DNA from 2 places in the Erwinia sp. E_sp_B01_1 genome. Region 2 is predicted to be linked to the other one. Evidence: predicted binding sites of a transcription regulator. Region 2 holds the regulator's gene; the other holds the start of a gene.

Region 1 (5,340 bases), 2.0 Mb from region 2:
GACTGCAAATCAACGGTATGGATGTGATCAAAAATAATCTCGGTGTTGAATTTCTCAGCGTGCTCCTGCATCCGTTCCATCAACAACGGCCCGGTCAGGTCATTGGGATCGCCCGGCCAGTTTTCCACTTCGGTGGTGGTGGTCAGCTGACCCCCTTTTTCCAGGCCGGTAATCAGAACCGGATTGAGGTTGGCTCGTGCTGCATAAACGGCGGCAGTGTAGCCTGCAGGACCGGAGCCAAGGATAAGTAATTTGCTGTGTCTTGCCGTGCTCATGAGACCCTCATTATTTGTCTGGCAAACATTTTTTCGATTGTAGGGAATTTAACGCGGTAACAAAAGCCTTCTGCGCTTTTGTTAACGATGGTTGTAAAAGGTTTGACCAATGAGTCAGTTGTTCCGGCAAGGTGAGAATGCGCTGTTTTGGGGCAGGGATTGCCTGATTAAGGTGCATCACTACGAAAAATATCCATTTAAAAACAGTCACGCAGCGATACTTCTGGCATGTTGTACTGATTTTGGTTGTTTTGCTTTGACAATCGGCTGCGCTTTTGCGAAAACAGTGTAGGAAGCAGAGGGTGTTCAGGCTGGCAAAACAGGCGTTCATACCGCGTTTTAGCTATCAGGCCGGATAAACTCAGTCTGTCATTGGTCATGACGCATGGGGTGGACAGACCACATGCGTCATACGGATGGGCGTTTTACTACTGGCGCAACAGGCTCCTGACTTCACTTAAAACAACCCTGCACAATGAACTCGTTCAGGGTATGGCAGGTAAAGGGAAGGCATTTAGAGAGACAATAAGAATGGTAGACAATAAAAAACGACCTGGTAAAGATCTCGACAGGATCGACCGCAACATCCTTAATGAACTGCAAAAGAACGGTCGAATTTCCAACGTCGATCTTTCCAAGAGTGTGGGATTATCTCCTACACCCTGCCTGGAACGCGTACGCCGCCTCGAACGTCAGGGATTCATCCTTGGCTATACCGCACAGCTGAATCCACACTATCTGGATGCATCGCTGCTGGTATTCGTTGAGATTACTCTGAATCGTGGTGCGCCAGACGTGTTTGAACAATTTAACGCCGCTGTGCAAAAACTTGAGGAAACTCAAGAGTGTCATCTTGTTTCAGGCGATTTCGACTATCTGCTGAAAACCCGCGTTCCGGATATGTCAGCCTATCGCAAATTGCTGGGTGAAACCCTGCTGCGTCTGCCGGGCGTTAACGATACGCGTACCTATGTCGTCATGGAAGAAGTGAAACAAAGTAACCGCTTAGTCATTAAAACGCGGTAACACAGGGCAGGTGCAAAACCTGATAGATTTCGGTACACTCCTGTGAATTCATACAGGTTCAGCGTCGGGCTCGCCCGGCGCTGTTGCCTCCATAGTTTACAGGCCCCTGGAGAGTACTCTTGAGCCAGGAATACACAGAAGATAAAGATGTATCCCTACAACCGCTGAGCAGTGGGCGTCGCCTGCTGGAAGCGTTGTTAATTATTGTCGCTCTTTTCGCCGTCTATCTGATGGTGGCATTGGTCAGCTTCAATCCTTCCGATCCCAGCTGGTCTCAGACCGCCTGGCACGAACCTATCCACAATATAGGCGGCGGCGTTGGCGCCTGGCTTGCGGATACCCTGTTTTTCATTTTTGGCGTTATGGCTTATGCCATTCCTCCGGTCATTTTAGGCCTCTGCTGGATCACTTTCCGTCAGCGACATTCCCAGGATTATATCGACTATTTTGCCGTGGCTTTACGGCTGATTGGCGTGCTGGCGCTGGTTGTTACTTCCTGCGGCCTTGCGGCGCTGAATGCTGATGATATCTGGTACTTCGCTTCAGGTGGCGTCATTGGCAGCCTGTTGAGTAACGCTATGGCACCCTGGTTCAGTGGCGCAGGCGGAACCTTAACGCTGTTATGCATCTGGGCGGCCGGGCTTACGCTGTATACTGGCTGGTCCTGGCTTACAATTGCCGAAAAGATCGGCGGTGCTGTGATGGGCGTACTGACGTTTGCCAGCAATCGCTCGCGCACTGATGAGCGCTGGCATGAAGAAGAGGACTATCATGATGAGGACGCTACAACAGCGCCAGTTCTGAAGCAATCCGCTGCGGGCGATCGGGATGATGTTCTGCTTTCTGCTCCGAAGAAAGTGACGTCAGAAGAAGAGGGTGATGAAGAGGACAACGATCCTCTGCTCAGCAAGCCTGCTGCTGCAATAGCTTCCGCAACGCCACTGGCTGCTGCATCCCAGTCTGCTGCCGTGCCGTCTGCGCCTGTATCACCAATGGCCGCATCTCAACCTGCTGCCGCGCCGTCTGCGCCTGTATCACCAGTAGCCGCGTCTCAACCTGCTGCCGCTCCGTCTCCAGTGGCCACCTCGCAGCCTGCTTCACTCGTTCCTCAGCCTGTTCAGTCAACTGCCAGCCCAGTTACGCCTGCGGTAGAAACGCCTGAGCTTTACCGCTTTGAAATGCCTGCTGAAGCAGAAACGCCTGCGCCATCGGTGCAGATCGAGCAGGAAGATGATGGCCCTCGAATGGGTAACTGGCGTGAAGCCTCAACGTCATCACCGTTTGACTTCTCGTCACCACAAACCTCGCAACCTGGCGATATTGTGGCGGGTGCACAGGGCCTGAGTGACGCGGCCAAAGTAGCTGCAGCTTCAGCGCCATTTATGCCGGGCTTTAGTGCAACAAGTGAGAATATCAATCCTCAGGTTAAACAGGGAATTGGCCCCACGCTGCCGCGCCCTAATCCGGTTAAGCTTCCTACCCGCCGTGAGCTGGCTTCCTATGGCATAAAACTTCCCTCCCAGCGTATGGCGGAAGAAAAAGCTAAAGAAGAACAGGATTTGCTTGAGCAGACGTCACCTGATTTGCCTTCCGGCAGTCAGGATGAAGAAACACTGGCAAGGGAAGAGGCGCAGTTGCGCGAAGCCTTTATGGCTCAGCAGCAGACGCGTTATGGTGAAGAGTTTGCGCAGGATGATGAAGAAGCGCAGCAACAAGCTGCACTGGCGCGTCAGTTTGCAGACCAGCAAAATCAGCGCTATGGCGAGGAACCGTCCCAGGAAAGCAGCCTGTCTCAGCATCTGAACACGGCCGGAGCATTTGATTTTTCTCCTGTGGATGATCTGGTCGATAATGGCCCAGGTGAGCCTTTGTTTACGCTTCCTGCTGAAGCTCCAGCCGAGCAGACTCAGTGGCAGCAACATAATCAGGCTCCTCAGCAGACGCCACCGGCTCAACAACCGCAGATGCCACCGGTTCAACAACCAGAAACGCCTGCATGGCAGACGCCTCCTGTTCAACAGGCACAGACGCCACCGGTTCAACAACCAGAAACGCCTGCATGGCAGACGCCTCCTGTTCAACAGCCACAGACGCCACCGGCTCAACAACCGGAAACGCCTGCATGGCAGACGCCTTCTGTTAAACAGCCACAGACGCCACCGGCTCAACAACCAGAAACGCCTGCATGGCAGACGCCACCTGTTCAACAGCCGCAGACGCCACCGGTTCAACAACCAGAAACGCCTGCATGGCAGACGCCACCTGTTCAACAGCCACAGACGCCAGCCTGGCAGACGCCTCCGGCTCAGCAACCAGCTGCCCCTGAACCTGTTGTGGCAGCTCCACAGCCTGAAGCGGCTAAACCAGCTCACGACAGCCTGTTCCATCCGTTCCTGGTTCGCCATGAACAGCCGCTGGAAAGGCCTACCACGCCATTACCTTCGCTGGATCTGCTGACGTCACCGCCTGTGGAAGCCGAACCTGTTGATATGTTCGCGCTGGAACAAACGGCGCGTCTGGTGGAAGCCCGCCTCAATGATTATCGTGTTAAAGCCGAAGTTGTCGGGATCTCTCCAGGCCCGGTGATTACCCGCTTTGAGCTGGATCTGGCTCCCGGTGTTAAAGCCGCGCGAATCTCTAACCTGTCTCGTGACCTGGCGCGCTCGCTGTCCGCTGTTGCGGTGCGAGTGGTGGAAGTTATCCCTGGCAAACCTTATGTTGGCCTGGAATTACCGAACAAGCATCGCCAGACTGTTTACATGCGTGAAGTGCTGGAAAGCGCCAGGTTCCGTGACAATCCTTCACCACTGACCGTGGTGTTGGGTAAAGATATTGCCGGCCAACCGGTGATTGCGGATCTGGCAAAAATGCCTCACCTGCTGGTTGCAGGTACCACTGGCTCCGGTAAATCAGTCGGCGTCAATGCGATGATCATCAGCATGCTCTATAAAGCCACGCCGGAAGAAGTGCGCTTTATTATGATCGACCCAAAAATGCTTGAGCTTTCAGTGTATGAAGGTATTCCACACCTGTTAACGGAAGTGGTTACCGACATGAAGGATGCAGCCAATGCGCTGCGCTGGAGCGTGGGCGAAATGGAACGTCGTTATAAATTGATGTCGGCGTTAGGCGTAAGGAATCTGGCTGGTTACAACGAAAAAGTTGAACAGGCAGAAGCGATGGGACGACCTATTCCGGATCCGTTCTGGAAGCCGGGTGACAGCATGGATACCACGCCGCCGGTGCTGGAAAAACTGCCTTATATCGTGGTGTTGGTGGATGAGTTTGCCGACCTGATGATGGCGGTGGGTAAAAAAGTGGAAGAACTGATTGCTCGTCTCGCACAGAAAGCTCGTGCGGCTGGTATTCACCTTGTACTGGCTACGCAGCGTCCGTCGGTGGATGTGATTACAGGCCTGATAAAGGCCAATATCCCAACCCGAATCGCCTTTACCGTGTCGAGTAAAATTGACTCACGCACTATCCTCGATCAGGCGGGAGCCGAGTCCTTGCTGGGGATGGGTGACATGCTGTACATGCCACCTAACTCTTCAATGCCGGTACGTGTGCACGGAGCCTTTGTGCGCGATCAGGAAGTCCATGCCGTCGTTCAGGACTGGAAAGCTCGCGGTCGTCCTCAGTACATTGAGAGCATCACAGCGGGTGAAGAGAGCGAAGGCGGTCTGGGGCTTGATGGCGATGAAGAGCTGGATCCCCTGTTCGATCAGGCCGTTGGCTTTGTGGTGGAAAAACGTCGTGCGTCTATTTCAGGCGTCCAGCGTCAGTTCCGCATCGGCTATAACCGTGCGGCGCGTATCATTGAACAAATGGAAGCGCAGGGAATTGTTTCCTCACCTGGCCATAACGGCAACCGTGAGGTGCTTTCACCCCCGCCGCATGAGATGTAAAGCCAGTTGATTTCAGTTGTAGCCTGAAACACGGGCCAGGGCGACCTGGCCCGTTGAGTTATTGGGTATTGCCCCCATATCAGACACTATTGCCGGTCTCATTCAGGATAATCTCCTGTTGATTTCGCTAC
Region 2 (5,340 bases):
GGCACCAGGGTGATAGGGCGGTTACCGCCGCGCAGCATGGCCTGAATGGTCATCGACAGCGTGCCGGTTTTTGGATCAAGCAGTCGGCCGGTGCGTGAGCGCCCCCTTCCACAAAGTATTCCACCGAGTATCCACGGGTGAACAGTTCGCCAAGATACTCACGGAATACCGTGGAGTAGAGCTTGTTGCCTTTAAAGGTACGGCGAATAAAGAATGCACCCAGACGACGGAAAATCGGGCCGGCTGGCCAGAAGTTCAGGTTGATACCGGCGGCGATGTGCGGTGGTACCAGTCCCTGGTGATAGAGCACGTAGGAGAGCAGCAGATAATCCATATGGCTACGGTGGCAGGGCACATAAACAATCTCATGCCCGTCCTGCGCCAGCTGACGCACGCGTTCACCACCGTTAACGTTGATGCCCTGATAGAGCTTGCTCCAGGTCCAGCCCATGATGCGGTCCGTCAGACGGATAGCCTCATAGGAGAAGTCCGCAGCGATCTCTTCCATCAGCTCAATAGCGTTCTGCTGAGCTTTTTCATGGGAGATCTTTTTGCTGCGTGCTTCATCTTCCACCGCTTTGGCAATGGCCTTGGATTGCAGAAGCTTGTTAAACAGATCCTGACGCACCGGCAGACGGGGGCCAATGGCTGCCCGGCGCTGGCGGGCAAAGTGCATTCTTGCCACTCTCGCCAGCTTCTGCGCGATGGTTTTATCCGTACCGTGTTCCGTCGCCATACGGCGCAGGGAGACGATAGGGGAGAAACGCACAAAGCTGTCACGACCCAGCCACAGCACCGCGAAAAATTTCTGGATGCCGTTGAGTACCCGCAGATGCGGCTGTTCATCACCCTGTACTTCGCGGCCTGGCGCGCGGCCAAACATCACCGACACCGGCACCATCTGCACATCAAGCAGAGGGTTGCTGCGATGAAGGTCCAGATATTCATGGAACAGTTTTACAGATTCCAGATTTGGCACGAAATAGGGGAAGACGCGCGGGCCATCATGGATAAACACATGACGAGGCAGCACAGTGCCGTCGATTTCCAGCGGATCTAAGGGATCGGGAAGATCCTGTTTGCGGCATTGTTCACGCAGCGCCAGAAGATCGGCCTTTGAATCATAAGGCAGCACATACATAATGGGGCGCGATGTATCCAGCGCCAGCTCAACGACCGGCTCAGCGGGGATCGCTTTACTTTTTACCAGTAATTTAACTGGAAAATTCAATAAGTTATAATATAAGTTACGCCAACCTGACATAGATAACATGAAGCCTCTTGTTAGCAAAGCGCCGCAAGCATACCAGAAAGCGCCAGTGAGATCTGTGGTGTTGCAAAATGTGCGCCACCCAGACATTGACGGTAAACATCACAAAGGGTTCCCTCATTATGGCAAATAACGTCACCGGACTGACCCGTATTTTCAAAGCCGCAGGCTATTCATGGAAAGGAATACGCGCAGCGTGGCAGAACGAAGCGGCATTTCGTCAGGAAGCCGTGGCCGCTATTGTGGCGGTTGTTGTGGCCTGCTGGCTGGATGTGGATGCTGTTACCCGCGTGCTGCTCATCGGGTCTGTCGTGCTGGTCATCATCGTTGAAATTCTTAACAGTGCCCTGGAAGCCGTGGTGGATCGTATCGGCAGCGAATTTCACCCTTTATCGGGGCGTGCCAAGGATATGGGCTCTGCCGCCGTATTAATCACCATTTTACTGGCCGTTTTTGTCTGGGCGATGCTGCTGCTGCGCTGATGGCGGCCTTTTCTTCCCTTTGTCACATACCGCTATTTTTTACGCATCTTTAGGTTTTCATCCTGGAAATACCTGTATATACTCACAGTCGACTGTATAAACAACCAGGGGGCGGGATGAAAGCACTAACGGCACGGCAGCAGCAGGTTTATGACCTGATACGCGCCCACATTAACCAGACCGGTATGCCACCGACGCGGGCAGAAATCGCCACACAGCTCGGTTTCCGTTCCCCGAATGCGGCTGAAGAGCACCTGAAGGCGCTGGCGCGTAAAGGCGTGATTGAGATTGTCTCCGGAGCCTCCAGGGGTATCCGTCTGATGATGGAAGAGGAAGACGGCCTGCCGCTGATTGGCCGCGTGGCAGCCGGTGAGCCTCTGCTCGCAGAACAGCATATCGAAGGACACTATCAGGTCGATCCTGAATTGTTCAAGCCTGGCGCCGATTTCCTGCTGCGCGTCAGCGGAATGTCGATGAAAGATATCGGTATTATGGATGGCGACCTGCTTGCCGTGCATAAAACTCAGGATGTGCGTAATGGTCAGGTAGTGGTTGCGCGCATTGATGATGAAGTCACGGTAAAGCGTCTGAAAAAGCAGGGCAATATTGTGCATCTGCTGCCTGAAAACAGCGAGTTTCAGCCGATTGTGGTGGATCTCCGTCAGCAGACGCTGTCGATTGAAGGTCTGGCCGTCGGGGTGATCCGCAACGGCAACTGGCTGTAACAGCCTGACCCGGACGCGCGGCCCCGGCGGCGCGTTTTTATTGCCGTGGTACCTGCTTCCGGTGCCTGCGGCACGGCTTTAAGCCCGTCGCACAGTGGATGGCCATGCGGTTCTTCTCTCACTCAGATAAAAACCTCTGGCGGCTGGCGCTGCCAATGATCCTGTCGAATATCACCGTCCCGCTGCTCGGGCTGGTGGATACGGCGGTCATCGGCCATCTTGACAGTCCCACCTATCTGGGCGGCGTTGCCGTCGGCACTACCGCAACCAGCTTCCTCTTTATGCTGCTGCTGTTCCTGCGGATGAGCACCACCGGGCTGACTGCTCAGGCTTTTGGTGCCAAAGACAAACCTGCTCTTGCCCGCGCGCTGATGCAACCTCTCTGTATTGCGCTGATCGCTGGCCTGCTGTTTATTCTGCTCAAATCCCCCCTCAACTCACTGGCGCTGTCGATCGTCGGCGGCGATGCGGATGTTTTGCATCAGGCTTCCCTGTTTATGCACATCCGCTGGTTAAGCGCGCCCGCTACCCTGGCAAACCTGGTGCTGCTTGGCTGGCTACTGGGCGTTCAGTACGCTCGTGCGCCGGTGATCCTGCTGGTAGTGGGGAACCTGGTCAATATTGTGCTGGATTTGTGGTTTGTTATCGGTCTGAACTGGGGCGTGCAGGGCGCAGCAGCAGCAACGGTGATAGCAGAGTACGCCACGTTTTTCATCGGTCTGGTGATGGTCTGGCGGGTAATAAAGCTGAGGGGGATTTCATTTTCCCTGTTTAAAAACGCATGGCGGGGCAATTTCGGGCGTTTGCTGCGGCTGAACCGCGACATCATGCTTCGCTCTTTACTGCTGCAACTCTGTTTTGTCTCGCTGACCATCTTCGGAGCGCGGCTGGGGGGCGAAATCGTGGCCGTGAACGCGGTCCTGTTAATGTTCCTGACCTTCACAGCCTATGCGCTGGATGGCTTCGCCTACGCGGTGGAGGCCTGCTCCGGGGAAGCCTTCGGTGCCAGAGATGCCAGCAAATTGCTGCTGGTATGGCATGCCGCCTGTCGGCAGGCCGGGCTGGTCGCGTTACTCTTCTCAGCCATTTACGCATTGGGTGGCACACATATCGTTGCCTTACTCACTTCTCTACCGGAGTTACAGCAGCAGGCCGACAGCTATCTGTTCTGGCAAATTGTGCTGCCGGTGTGCGGCGTATGGTGTTATCTGCTTGATGGCATGTTTATCGGTGCCACAAGAGCCAGTGAAATGCGTAACGGCATGGTTGTGGCGGCCGCCGGATACGGGCTGACGCTGTTTACCGTGCCGGTGCTTGGCAACCACGGGTTATGGCTGGCCGTAACGGTGTTCCTGATATTGCGCGGCCTGTCGCTGTGGTGGCTCTGGCGGCGTCACTGGCAGAACAACAGCTGGTTTGCTGGCTGAAATATTTAGTTACGTTGAGGTTGCCGCTTCGTTATCTTCTGATCTTACAGACTTTTTTCATATAAGCGTTGTCACTTTTGCTGCAAATAGGGTGTAAAATTTTCCATTCGCGAGCAAATCCTCCACCTTCTACTACAATTACCTGTACGTTCAGCAGTTAAGCAGCGTTTTATGTTGCTGCTAAGTGCATTGCTGAGACGATACTACTACCACTGTGTAAACCTAAGGTCGAGGAGTGACAAGATGAATAAAGACGAAGCCGGCGGTAACTGGAAGCAGTTTAAAGGTAAAATGAAAGAAAAATGGGGCAAGCTGACCGATGACGACATGACAGTCGTGGAAGGTAAACGCGATCAGCTTGTTGGCAAGATTCAGGAACGTTATGGCTATGCTAAAGACGAAGCTGAGAAAGAAGTCAGCGATTGGGAAACTACCCACAATCACCGTTTTTAAAAGACATTAACTTTCTCTGACAAGAAACAGATGTTTCAGGACGATGCTCCTACCCAGGCACATGGAATGTGCCGCATAATTCTCAGCACACCCCTTCAGGTTAACGCCCCCGTTTCTTAGAGACCAGAGTATGATCGTGCTGGCACGCTTCCTGATGCGTACAGGCTTCCACCTCTGCACAATTCCCGCATAATCCATGCGCTTCAATAACGCTGTGCGTCAACGCGAATCCTGAGGTCAGGGCCAGTGTTTTCAGGATGCTCTGCACGCCTTCTGCCTGTTGCTCCGCTACCGAACCGCAGCGATCGCAAATCAACATCGCTGACGTATGCGACGGCTGCTCAAAGTGATGGCAGACCACGTAGCTGTTGGTTGATTCCACCCGATGGATAAAACCCTGCTCCAGCAGAAAATCCAGCGCCCGATAAATGGTTGGCGGCTTTGCCTGAGGTTCACTGGCTCGCAGTAAATCCAGCAGGTCATAGGCGCTGATAGCCCCGTTATGCAGGCTCATTAACCGCAGCACTTCAAGACGCTGTGGCGTCAGGCGGACATTGCGTTGCTGACAGAGGGCTTCTGCCTGTGACAGGATTTTTTCAGGACTGCTTACGTTCATAACTTCCCCTCAGGCCAGATCAGATTGTTATGTTATCACGCCCGCTTAAAAACGCCGAATCTCCGGCAGCCCTCAGGCGCTCTTTGCAGCAGCGAATTTAAGCCGCTGAAAAAACTCCAGAAATAATTGGTATTTGCGTCAGGTGAAAAGGCTTAACTCTTCTTAATCAATTTATGATTTCTGAACAGTGCCATATTATTTCAATAAAACCCTGTTAATGTTATTTGCAGCCGGTAACGTTCATGGCTATCTTGTTACGGGGCATAAGGAAATTCTTAACCATAAATACTGCTGTACCGGGCTTATAGATTAGCGTGGTAACAGATAAATAATTCGGCAATCAGCTGAAAAGCCCCTGCATTGTTAC

The links. Region 2 encodes LexA, which represses DNA repair genes until DNA is damaged. Its sites were predicted from a motif close to TNCTGTATGTACATACAGNA; they were not measured.
Region 1: VRC33_RS07910 (DNA translocase FtsK 4TM domain-containing protein) is a predicted target of LexA. The motif match lies at 1,340-1,359, and genes of this name have one in related genera.

The regions. Positions count from the first base shown of each region.
Region 1 covers NZ_CP142208.1:1,624,647-1,629,986, forward strand. Annotated here, with positions in the region: gene trxB (thioredoxin-disulfide reductase) at 1-275, opposite strand, end outside; gene lrp (leucine-responsive transcriptional regulator Lrp) at 807-1,301, shown strand; gene VRC33_RS07910 (DNA translocase FtsK 4TM domain-containing protein) at 1,421-5,209, shown strand.
Region 2 covers NZ_CP142208.1:4,412,876-4,418,215, reverse strand. Annotated here, with positions in the region: partial or broken gene plsB (glycerol-3-phosphate 1-O-acyltransferase PlsB) at 1-1,264, opposite strand, end outside; gene VRC33_RS20525 (diacylglycerol kinase) at 1,393-1,752, shown strand; gene lexA (transcriptional repressor LexA) at 1,869-2,477, shown strand; gene dinF (MATE family efflux transporter DinF) at 2,582-3,904, shown strand; gene VRC33_RS20510 (CsbD family protein) at 4,148-4,357, shown strand; gene zur (zinc uptake transcriptional repressor Zur) at 4,458-4,973, opposite strand.